DNA from 3 places in the Xenorhabdus cabanillasii genome. Region 2 is predicted to be linked to each of the others. Evidence: predicted binding sites of a transcription regulator. Region 2 holds the regulator's gene; each other region holds the start of a gene.
What was found. The regulator LexA, encoded in region 2, represses DNA repair genes until DNA is damaged. The targets are predictions, from matches to a motif close to TNCTGTATGTACATACAGNA.
Positions count from the first base shown of each region.

Region 1: the regulator LexA is predicted to act here: its motif matches at 2,196-2,215, upstream of dinB (DNA polymerase IV).
Region 3: the regulator LexA is predicted to act here: its motif matches at 1,952-1,971, upstream of BDD26_RS18185 (DNA translocase FtsK 4TM domain-containing protein).

Region 1 is NZ_QTUB01000001.1:1,191,247-1,195,580, reverse strand. It holds gene pepD (beta-Ala-His dipeptidase) at 1-1,048, shown strand, start outside; gene dinB (DNA polymerase IV) at 1,119-2,174, opposite strand; gene BDD26_RS05875 (choline transporter) at 2,344-4,334, opposite strand, start outside.
Region 2 is NZ_QTUB01000001.1:910,394-914,727, reverse strand. It holds gene dusA (tRNA dihydrouridine(20/20a) synthase DusA) at 1-652, opposite strand, end outside; gene BDD26_RS04565 (hypothetical protein) at 740-925, shown strand; gene BDD26_RS04560 (DUF2628 domain-containing protein) at 1,017-1,430, shown strand; gene zur (zinc uptake transcriptional repressor Zur) at 1,672-2,136, shown strand; gene lexA (transcriptional repressor LexA) at 2,274-2,891, opposite strand; gene BDD26_RS04545 (diacylglycerol kinase) at 3,010-3,381, opposite strand; gene plsB (glycerol-3-phosphate 1-O-acyltransferase PlsB) at 3,519-4,334, shown strand, end outside.
Region 3 is NZ_QTUB01000001.1:4,041,837-4,046,170, reverse strand. It holds gene trxB (thioredoxin-disulfide reductase) at 1-748, opposite strand, end outside; gene lrp (leucine-responsive transcriptional regulator Lrp) at 1,401-1,895, shown strand; gene BDD26_RS18185 (DNA translocase FtsK 4TM domain-containing protein) at 2,035-4,334, shown strand, end outside.

The sequences.
Region 1 (4,334 bases), 280 kb from region 2:
AGTTTTACTGACCATGACTGAAGAAGCAGGCATGGATGGTGCATTCGGTCTTCAACCCGGCTGGTTGCAAGCTGATATTCTGATAAATACTGATTCAGAAGAAGAAGGCGAAATCTATATGGGTTGTGCGGGTGGTATTGATTTTGTCTCAACGATAACACTCTCCCGCGAGTCTCTGCCAGCAAACTATCAAACTCTGCAACTAACGCTGAAAGGTTTAAAAGGCGGTCATTCCGGTGGTGATATCCACTTAGGATTAGGTAACGCTAACAAATTACTGGCTCGTTTCCTCGCCACATATACAGAAGAACTTGACCTGAAACTGATTCATTTTCAGGGAGGAACACTGCGCAACGCAATTCCTCGTGAAGGCTCTACTATCATTGCCGTGCCAATAGAACAGCGCCAAAAGCTACATCAGTTAAAAGATGATTTTCTGGAAACATTGAAAAATGAATATGCGGTTGCTGAAGCGAATTTGACTCTCATATTGGACGAAATTGAAACTTCATCACCAGCATTGACAGCAGACTGCCAGTCTCGTTTTATCTCTATGTTAAACACCATGCCTAACGGTGTTATCCGTATGAGCGATGTCGCTAAAGGTGTCGTAGAAACATCCCTGAACGTAGGTGTCGTTAATATGGAAGCAGACAGAGTGGAAATTATCTGTCTGATCCGTTCATTAATTGAAAGTGGTAAAGCTTATGTTGTCGGGATGCTGAATTCTCTGGCAAAACTGTCCGGTGCAGAAACAACAGCAAGTGGTGGTTATCCTGGCTGGCAACCGGATGCCAATTCTCCGGTTATGCATTTAGTCCGCGAAACTTATCACCAACTGTTCGACAACACTCCGAATATTATGGTGATCCACGCCGGTCTGGAATGTGGGTTGTTTAAAAAACCGTATCCAGATATGGATATGGTCTCTATTGGCCCAACCATTCGTGGCGCGCATTCACCTGATGAAAGGGTTCACATCAAGAGTGTTGGTCAGTATTGGCAATTGCTGACTGCCATTCTGAAATCAATCCCGGTAAAAGAGTAATGCCGGCATTCCCCTGCTCATAAGCAGGGGAATATTCTTTCTTACACGCTTTCCCCCATAACAAGCAGCATTACCATTCCAACAATAACTGCCGTTCCAGTTGTGGATTCTGTAATGTCACATGCAGGCCAACTAACCGGACACCCCGGCCTTCTCTGCGAATTTCCCAGGCCTGTCTGGCAATCTGAAGCAGATCCTGCTTATCTAATAGGGGATAAACATGTTCCTGTGTCGTCAGTTGAAAATCATCAAATTTTAATTTAATGCCCTGACGAGCAATACGGAGATCAGGCTTGACCTTTCCCAACCGCTTTTCCAGTTCAGGGTAAAGTTGTTCAATCAATTCGGCACAATCACGCCAATCATGAATATCCTGCGCCAGTGTTTTTTCTACACCAACAGACTTACGTAAGCACTCAGGTTTGATTAAACGCTCATCAATACCATGGCAACGCTGCCAAAGTACTAAGCCAAATTTCCCCAATTTTTTTATTAACTCTAACTTGTCATAGCGTTGCACATCCACACAGGTTTCCAAACCCATATCTGATAATCGATTAGCAGTTACTTTTCCCACGCCGGGAATTTTGTGTAATGGTAACGATTTCACAAACTCTTCAACTTGTTCAGGAGCAATCACATACTGACCATTGGGTTTATTGATATCTGATGCAATTTTGGCCAGAAATTTAACGGGTGCAACACCTGCCGAAGCAGTTAGTTGCAACTCCTCAAAAATTACCTGACGAATCTCTTTAGCAATTAACGTAGCGGAGCCATGACAATATTGGCAATCCGTTACATCCAGATAAGCTTCATCCAAAGAAAGCGGTTCAATCAGTTCGGTATAACGGGAAAAAATCTGGCGGATATGTTGAGAAACGTCTTTATAGAATGCCATTCGTCCTGAAATCACTTTCAATTGAGGACAAAGTTTCAAAGCCATTGAGGTAGACATAGCGCTGTGTACGCCGAAACGGCGGGCAGGATAATTCGCTGTACTGATAACACCTCGCCTGTCAGCGCTGCCACCAACAGCAACAGGAATATCGCGAAGTGATGGATTATCCCGCATTTCAATAGCAGCAAAAAAACAGTCCATATCAATATGAATAATCTTGCGCACCTGATCTCTCCACGACAAAGAAACTGTATAAACATACAGATAAAAATCATAATGCGCTACTTTTTTTAACTATTTACCTTTGAATTAAGCATGATGCCAGGCAGTGTTCTGGTTATTAACCAGATAAACAAAGTGCTATGCAAGGCACATATTGCAGACCATTTCCGGTTTATGCTCCACTTGGGAAAATCAAAGTCTGTCCCGGAGCTTCACGGTTCAAATGAATAAAATTCAGATGTTTTTCATAGTGATCAAGAATGTCGCTGATTATCTGTTCTTTTGTGTAGCCCATTAAATCATTACCCTGAGTACCTTCCATCAGAAAGGTTTCCAACCGGAAGTAATAGGACTTACCCAGTCTTGCACGATAGGTAAATCCGGGCACGGAATAACGCTGCGGCCATATCTGATAAATAAAATTCTGTTCTTCCCCCAAATCAACAATCAGTTCAAGCGGGCTAAGGCGCTTATCTTCCTCCGAAGGCAGTGCGCTAAACTGCACTTTCGCACCGCGTAATTCCAGCTCTTTTGCAACTTCCTGCATCGCAGGACGACACACTATATCCAACATACGTTGGGTACTTTTCGTTCCCGGAAAATGCATCATACGGCTCAGGCGCTGCTTCCAGTTCAAAGAACCGTTGTCATGCACCAATGTCGGAGATGTATTCTGTAATGCACTGGCCTTACGGAAGTCCTCCACCCGCAACGATTTATACAACCCCGCCATAATAAAGAAGATCACAAAACTAAATGGTAAGCCCATAATTACCGTGGTGTTTTGTAACGCCGAGATACCATCCGTCATCAATATGCCCAACGTCAGCACACCAATTGCCACAGACCAGAATATTCGCAGCCAGTTTGGTGCGTCATTATTAATATCACTGAGGTTAGACGTAAAATTGCCTAAAACCAACGATCCCGAATCGGCCGATGTGACATAAAATAACAACCCGGTGATAGTGGCAACGGAAGCACTAAAAGTGAAAGCCGGATAAAGTGCCAGCAGGTTATAAAAACCTCGCTCTGGATGGATCAATACTGTTTCGGCTAACTGCCGATTACCGTGAAGAATTTCATATAACGCACTGTTACCAAAAATGGATAACCAAAGCAGCGTAAAAACAAATGGAATAACCAGAGTTCCCATTACGAACTGACGAATCGTTCGGCCACGGGAAATACGCGCGAGGAATAATCCAACAAACGGTGACCAGGCAACCCACCATGCCCAGAAAAACAGTGTCCAGTTATTCATCCATTCGGTCGGGCGTTCAAATGCGAAACTATTGAGTGTCATGCTCATAAAACGGCTGATGTAGTCACCAACATTCTGCACCAGTCCATTAAGCAAAAATTCTGTATCTCCCACAAACAGGATAAATAGAATCAACCCTAATGCCAGTAACACATTCAATTCGGACAAAAATCGAATGCCTTTGTTCACACCAGAGGTGACAGATACCGTTGCTACGATCACCGACAGCAGTATTAATCCTGCCTGAACACCCAAGCCCTGTGGCAACCCGAAAAGCACTTTTAAACCGTAATTTAGCTGCACCACACCAATTCCCAATGTCGTTGCGATACCGAAAATCGTCCCTATCACCGCAGCGATATCCACAGTATGACCGATAGGCCCTTTGATACGATTGCCAAAAATAGGATAGAGCGCTGAACGGATAGTTAATGGCAAGTTGTAACGATAACTGAAATAGCCCAGTGCAATCCCCATCAGAGCATACATCGACCAGCCCGTCAGGCCATAGTGGAACAATGTCCACACCATCGCCTGACGGGCTGCTTCAATCGTTTCTCCTTCCCCCGCAGGTGGACGCATATATTGTGTAACCGGTTCAGCTACTGAGAAAAACATCAAATCAATACCTATCCCGGCAGCAAACAACATTGCCGCCCAACTCAGCAAACTGAATTCGGGCTTAGACTGTTCCGGCCCTAGTTTGATAGAACCAAAACGGGAAGCTGCAACAAATATGACAAAGACAATATAAAGCGTTGCAGCAAGCAGATAGTACCAGCCAAATGTTTTAGATACCCAATTCAGCGTACTTTTTATCCAGATACTCGTTGCATCCGTAAAGAAAAACGTGAAAAGAGAAAAGACAATAATTAATACTGCTGAGATAAAAAAAACGA
Region 2 (4,334 bases):
AATCTTTTTTCAATTGATAGACCCTTGGATAATCCAAAGGCGGAATTTCACGGTTTTCTTTTGGACTCAAACCAGACAACCACGCTTTGCGCGCATGGATCACAAAATGATCGCACTCACTGTTTTTCACGACTGTATCAATGAAATCACATAAAAACTCATAGCTATCCTGCTCATCAATACCGATGCGGGTTTTAACTGTGACAGGAATATCTATAACATCCTGCATCGCCTTGACACAATCGGCTACCAGCGCAGCCTCTCCCATCAAACACGCACCAAAACGACCATTCTGCACACGATCAGACGGGCAACCGACATTCAAATTAATTTCATCGTAACCACGCTCTTGCGCTATCTTAGCACAGTGTGCCAATGCCTGGGGTTCGCTGCCGCCCAATTGCAACGCCAGCGGATGCTCTTGCTCGTTATAAGCCAGATAGTCCCCTTTGCCATGAATAATTGCGCCTGTGGTGACCATTTCTGTGTAAAGCAGCGCTTCTTTACTTAACAGGCGATGGAAATAACGGCAATGGCGGTCAGTCCAGTCTAGCATGGGCGCAACTGAGAAGCGGGAAGGCTTAAGTCCCCCTTTTCTAGTTGGTATATCAGTGAATTCACTATGTTTTAGTTTCTGTATATTTTCGTGCATTTAAGGTTGTTTTAGGCTATTTTTGAATTACCAGTACCCCTAACAGCACCCCGTTAATTTGGGGACCCGGATAGGAGGACTTCAATTATGGCCTACTATAGCATAGAAAAACGCCTCCGCGCAGATGGTATTGATACAACAACATTAGGTATTATTTCTGATATTGATGTTGAAATTAGACGTAAAAAGTCTCAGTTAAGCGGCTTATATATAAACTCAATGGTTGATTTTGTGTTGTTATTGCTGGCTTTTCTATTTTTACCATTAATTTAAGAGTATGATTCCATATACATAAATAAATATCCCCGCCGCAAGCAGCGGTGTAGATAGATGATATTGAATTAAATATAATTAAGGAAAAACAATGGATAAATCTAAATATTCTGAAAAATGGCAAGAACGTTTCGAATTCTTTGAAAATAATGGTTCACCAGCATCTAAAAAGAACCGAGAAGCATTAAGAAATTTACCTTTTCTTAAACAGATCAAGATAAATATGAATTTTTTTGCAGTATTCTTTAACTTTATTTATTTCATTATTCTCGGATTATGGAAAAAAGGATTAACGTTACTTGGATTTATTTTTGCAATAATTTTTATTTTAGGAATTATAGATTCAATATTCAGCCTTGAATTATCAGATAATTTTTATAATGCTATAGGAGTAGCATTTGCTTTCCTATATGGACTTTCAGCCAACTATGCCTACTATCTGAAAGAAATAAAAGGTGATGATAGCTGGAACCCTTTTAAGGGTATATTCTTCGATGAAAAATGATCCAAATTAACATTCTATTCTAAAAGATAATAATGATGAGGATATCTTACTCCTCGCGTCGCAGGGGAGTAAGAAAATACCCAACAATTTTGACATGTTATTTAGAGAAAATAATTTATTAATTGGTAATCAAGGAGAATGGCAGAGTCATGACCATTAAGCAGATTTCAGCTACGAAGCTACGAATTGAAAAACATGATAACATTACAACCATTGGCATATGCTGGGTGTGAAGGATGTAATGAAAACTATCAATCAAAAAAAGTTACTGACACGGGCTGAGGCAATCTGCCTGTCACGAGGGGTTCGTTTAACACCCCAACGCCTTGAAATTCTGCGTTTAATTTCAGCACAACCAGGTGCAATAAGTGCCTATGATTTGCTGGATCTGCTCCGTGAAGCTGAGCCACAGGCAAAACCGCCGACAGTCTATCGTGGGTTGGAGTTTTTACTGGAACAGGGCTTTGTCCACAAAATAGAATCTACGAATAGTTATGTGATTTGTCATCACTTTGAAGAACCTTGTCATACATCAGCTATGTTTCTTTGTGATAATTGTGGTTCTGTTACCGAACAGGATGCTAAAGATATTGAATCAGCTATACAAAAGTTAGCGCAAGATGCAGGATTTAATCTGCGACACAGTGTGATAGAAGTTCACGGCTTGTGCTCTTCCTGCCATGAAATGAATTCCTGTACGGAATAAGTTTTAAAATTCGTTTTATTAGGCGGTCATCACTGAAAAGTTTATTAATTTCCAAGTTCCCAGATAATCTTTTGATTCGCGGGAACAATGAAAAATGACCGCCCAAAATGGCAAACTGTAATTATCCGCTTTTACAATCAGAACCAATCCCCGTTACGAATAACGCCAACTGCCAATCCTTCAATGGTAAAATTCTGTTTGCGTAAATCCACAACGATAGGCTCAAATTCAGGATTCTCAGCAATCAGTTCAATTCTGTTTCCTGTTTGTTTGAAGCGTTTTACTGTGACTTCATCTTCAATCCGTGCGACGATAACCTGCCCGTTATGAACATCCTGCGTTTTATGCACAGCAAGCAAATCACCATCCATAATACCGATATCTTTCATTGACATACCGCGAACACGCAATAGAAAATCAGCATTTGGTTTAAATAATTCCGGATCCACTTTGTAATGACTTTCGATGTGTTCCTGAGCCAATAGTGGTTCACCAGCAGCAACACGACCGATTAGTGGTAATCCCGTACCTTCATCCTCCTCTTCAAGCAGCAAACGGATTCCTCTGGAAGCACCAGCGACAATTTCTATCACCCCTTTACGCGCCAGTGCCTTTAAATGCTCTTCTGCTGCGTTAGGTGAACGAAAACCAAGGCGTGCTGCAATTTCAGCACGTGTCGGTGGCATACCCGTTTGCGAAATATGGTCACGCACCAAATCATAAACCTGTTGCTGCCTGGCAGTTAATGCTTTCATTTCGCCCCCTGTTTGTTTATACAGTCTGACTGTGAGTATATACAGCTAAAATTGAATTGGGAACCTGTCAGAATGTAAAAGCCGCTAAATAACGAATTTTGACGAAAAATAAATCACCTTAGCGTATAAAATACGACCCAATGATTGTTACCCAGATGAACAGTGCCAAAATAACAGCTAAAAATACGGCAGCAGAGCCCATATCTTTTGCTCGCCCCGACAATGCGTGATATTCACTGCCGATTCGATCAACCACAGCCTCAATTGCACTGTTTAGCACTTCAACAATAACCACCAATATGACAGAGCTAATGAGAAAAAGTCTCTCAAGCATGCCAAAATCAAAGGAAAATGCCACAATAACCGCTAAGATAGCTAAAATTACCTCTTGCCGAAATGCAGCCTCATTCTGCCACGCGGCTTTAATACCTTTTGCTGAATACCTCGCCGCTTTAATAATACGGCTCAAGCCTGTTGATTGATTCGCCATAAAAACTTTCTTCAATAATCATAATAGTTTTAAGATCATATAACTTTTATATCTTATTATTATCTTATTTCCACAGATCTCAAAATCTGTTTCTGGTATGCTTGCGACGCATTGCTAATAAGAGGCTTAAAGCAGTTATGTCAGCTTGGCGTAAAATATATTACAAGTTATTGAATTTTCCGATAAAAATTTTAGTAAAAAGTAAACTTATTCCAACGGCTCCCATTCAAGAGTTGAGTCTTGATACGACCCGGCCTATTTTGTATGTGCTCCCGTATCATTCAAAAGCCGACTTATTGACCTTGCGTCAACAATGTCTGGCTCAAGATCTACCAGATCCTTTAAATCCTTTGGATATTGATGATACACAGCTCCCAAGTTGTGTTTTTATTGATGACGGCCCACGAGTGTTCCGCTGTTATGCGCCCAAGCATGAGTCCGTAAAGATTTTTCATTCTTATCTGGACTTACATCGCAATAACCCTAATCTGGATATTCAGATGGTGCCCGTTTCCGTGATGTTTGGACGTTCCCCGGGACGTGAAGGGCAAGAAACAAATACAGCACCACAGTTGCGCCTTCTCAATGGGATCCAGAAGTTTTTTGCAATCCTGTGGCTCGGGCGGGATAGTTTTGTTCGTTTCTCCACGCCTGTTTCATTGCGCAGTATAGCCGATGATCATGGTACGGATACGATTATTGCCAATAAACTTGCCCGTGTTGCACGGATCCACTATTCCCGTCAACGTCTGGCCGCAGTCGGACCACGTTTACCTGCCCGACAGGATCTGTTCAGAAAATTACTGGCATCCAAGGCCATTGAAAAAGCCATTGCCGATGAAGCCCGTAGCAAGAAAATCTCGCCAGAGAAAGCAAAACAAAACGCTATCAATATGCTGGAAGAGATTGCAGCGGATTTCTCCTATGAAACTGTACGCATAACAGACCGTGTT
Region 3 (4,334 bases), 3.1 Mb from region 2:
CGGTATTAGGACTATGACCGATGGCGATGAAAACACCTGCAACATCTAGCTCTTCAGTATTGTCACTTTTCGTATCGCGAATACGGATACCTGTTACACCCATTTCATCACCCAAAACTTCGTCTAGGGTGCGGTCAGTATGCAAAATAATATTGCCGTTTTTAACTTTATCCATCAAACGGTCAATTAAGATCTTTTCTGAACGGAAAGTATCACGGCGGTGGATCAGGTGAACTTCAGACGCAATATTCGCCAGGTATAATGCTTCTTCAACAGCAGTATTACCGCCACCTACGACAGCAACTTTTTGTTTACGGTAGAAGAAACCATCACAAGTTGCACAGGCAGAAACACCACGTCCTTTGAATTCTTCTTCGGAAAGCAATCCCAAATAACGGGCAGAAGCACCTGTTGCGATAATTAAAGAATCACAGGTATATTCCTGATCATCACCATATAGATGGAATGGTTTTTTTGAAAAATCAACTTTCTTAATGTGATCAGTTATAATTTCTGTCTGAAATTTTTCAGCGTGCTGGAACATACGCTCCATCAGAACAGGGCCTGTTAGCCCTTCAGGATCACCGGGCCAGTTTTCAACTTCAGTCGTGGTGGTCAATTGACCGCCTTTCTCAACCCCGGTAATGAGTACGGGATTTAGATTAGCACGGGCCGCATAAACAGCAGCAGTATAACCAGCAGGACCTGAGCCGAGAATGATGAGCTTACTGTGTTTGGCTGTACTCATGAATACCTCATTTCCATTATCGCATATTGCAGATTTAGGGATTGTAGGAGAAATAATAAGTTAAAAAAAGCGGTTATCAGATAAAATATTCATGTTATTAACGATTTTACCGATAGATAGTAACTGTGATGTAATGGGAATGTAAGGAGTGAGTGCTTAACTTTTTGAATTGAACATCATTTATTCGTTTTAGGCATGAAACGAGCTATTGAAACGATTTACCGAAAATTTGTTTGGTAGGTTGTTCTGATTTTTGTTCATTTACTTTGACAATCGGCTATGCATTTGCGAAAACATCTGTGTAAGAGATAATTATCTGCCTCGCTAATCAATTGTTTCTATAGAATAGACAATTTGGAGTAGATGATTTTCTCATAGAATATTAAAAATTGCCGATAAGCTGCTTTCTGAGAGACCCAGTGTTTTGGGAAAATCGTGTTTTGGGCGATTCCATTCTGGAAGACGGTGCTCTAGTAAGTCGTGTTTTGGTTAATCGAGTTCTGGGAAATTGTATTCTGGAAGATTACGTGCAGACCCCAAACCTTGGTTACAGATTGAGCTTTAGCCTTTGAAGACATCTTTTCCAGCTCAGCTGCTTTAAAGAGATAGGGAAAATGTTATGGGTGTAGGAATATAAAGAGAGAGCAATAAGATGATAGATAATAAGAAGCGTCCAGGAAAAGATCTTGATCGCATAGACCGTAATATCCTTAACGAATTGCAGAAAGACGGCCGTATTTCTAATGTGGAATTATCCAAACGGGTAGGATTATCACCTACACCTTGTCTGGAGCGTGTACGTCGTTTAGAGCGTCAAGGCTTTATTTCTGGTTATACCGCCTTGCTGAATCCCCATTACCTGGATGCATCATTGCTGGTGTTCGTTGAAATCACCCTAAACCGTGGAGCGGCAGATGTTTTTGAGCAGTTCAATACTGCCGTACAAAAATTGGAAGAAATTCAAGAATGCCATTTGGTTTCAGGGGATTTTGACTACTTACTGAAAACACGTGTGCCAGACATGTCTGCGTACCGTAAATTGCTAGGAGAGACCTTATTACGTCTTCCGGGCGTTAACGATACTCGTACTTATGTAGTAATGGAAGAAGTGAAACAGAGTAACCGTTTGGTCATTAAGACTCGTTAAGCTTTTGTCTACAATGTACAGTGTATAGATGCAAAACAGGAAAAATTTAGGTACACTCCTGTTTATGCATACAGTTTCAACGCTGAGCTATCCTCAGCGTTGTTCCGTTTAATCAACAGGAAAACCTGGAGAGCCTTTCTTGAACCAGGAATATACAGAAGACAAACGTGTTAGGTTAAAAAGAGTAAGCAGTGGCCGTCGGCTTCTGGAAGCCGTTCTGTTGGTTATTGCCATATGTGCCGTATATTTAATGGTAGCACTTGTCAGTTTTCATCCTTCCGATCCTAGCTGGTCACAAACTGCCTGGCATGAACCTGTTCATAATTTAGGTGGCAGCATTGGTGCCTGGTTGTCAGACATACTATTCTCAGCATTTGGTATTCTTGCCTATGCAGTCCCACCCTTAATGCTTTCGGGTTGTTGGAATGCTTTCCGTCAGAAAGATAGGCAAGAGTATGTGGATTTCTTCACACTGGCATTACGTGTTATTGGTGCCTTAACTCTTATTTTGACTTCATGTGGTTTGGCTGAACTCAATATTGATGATTTCGATGATTTTGCTTCAGGTGGTGTTATCGGTAGTCTGTTCAGTAATGCGATCCTGCCGTGGTTTAACATCCTTGGTGCAACGTTGGCCCTGCTTGGTACATGGGCTATCGGGTTCACATTATTTACGGGTTGGTCCTGGCTTACCATTGCAGAAAAAATTGGGGAGTACACTCTGGATTCGCTCAGTTTTGTGGTTAATCGTGGGCGTACTCAAACTGATTATGATGATGAAGTGGAAAAAAAAGTTGTTCCAGAATTTTCTGATGATACAAGCCATTCTAAACAAGAGGAGTCTAAAGTAGCTCCTGTTAAGGCAATTCATGTTATTCAAAACGCTATTGCTGATGATGAAGATGATGTATTGCTGACAGCTCCAACAGTGACAGAGTTGGTAAATACTGATTCAGAACAGCCAGTTATGGAAAAGTCAGCGGAAAAAATTTCACCTGAAATCGTTTCCCCTAAGCATGAAAGTACTTCACCTGAACAGATGCAATCTACTCTGGAACAAGACGATAAATCTCACCTGATTAAGCCATACATATCCATAGTTCCGGAAGCAGTATCAATTCAAACGGAATTAAAGCACGCTGGGGCTGAACAGGTTGTTGGATCAGAACAAACTGAAAATAGTCAGGAGCAAGAGCCTACCCGATATACATTTGAGCTGCCTGATGAGCACCAGCCGGGGAATGACATAGTGACACAGAGTGCTATGCCAATGTCACCACCTTCAAAAGATAGTACTGATTTGCAGGGGGCGGTAACTGGCTCTGTTGCTGTTGTGAAAAATCCTCAGATGAAACAGGGAATAGGTCCTGAAATGCCAAGGCCGAATCCGGTACGAATACCGACTCGCCGTGAATTGTATGGTATTAAAGTCCCTTCTCACCGTTTGTCTGAGCATTTGCAGCGGAAAGACAGACAGGACGAACTCAATGCTGAAGCTGAAGAACAGAAAATGGATGAGCAGCAGCAAGATATGCTACGTGAGCAATTTATTGCTCAACAGCGTGAGCGTTATGGCTGTGATTTGGAAAAAGCGGTTGAGAACCGTGATGATAAAATACCAATCACCATTGATCAGCAAGCAGAACAGGAAGAAATGTTGCGGAAGGCATTTGAACAGCAGCAACGTGAACGTTATCAAAGCCAGCCTGCTGTTTCGCAGCAGTCTGAAAAGCCTGTGTTTGATTATTTTGCACCAAATAATAGCGTAGAAATTCCCGAGCCGACAGAACCATTATTTATGCCTTCGGAGTCCATACTATCGGAAGACGCTATTCAGCCAGACCAGGAAAAAAATATTGTTCCTGTTACAACAAATTCATCTGTTTTAAAAACTTCTTATCAGCCGGAAACTACGCATAATTTTGCGCAGCAACCGCAGCAACCGCAGCAACCGCAGCAACCGCAGCAACCGCAGCAACCGCAGCAACCAAGCCTGTTTCATCCATTTTTGGTACGTAATGATCAGCCATTACCTAAGCCGACTACACCGATGCCTTCTTTAGATCTTCTGGCAGAACCTCCAGCAGAAGCAGAACCGATTGATATGTTTGCGCTGGAACAAACTTCGCGTTTAATTGAAGCTCGTCTGAATGATTATCGTGTCAAAGCGGATGTTGTTGAGTTCTCTCCAGGTCCTGTAATCACGCGTTTTGAGTTGGATTTAGCGCCTGGGGTTAAAGCTTCCCGCATCTCTAATTTATCTCGCGATCTTGCACGTTCACTTTCGGCTGTGGCAGTTCGTATTGTCGAAGTGATCCCGGGAAGACCTTATGTGGGCTTGGAATTACCGAATAAAAAACGCCAGACCGTTTATTTACGGGAAGTGCTGGATTGTGAAAAGTTCCGTGATGACCCGTCACCATTAACTATCGTTTTGGG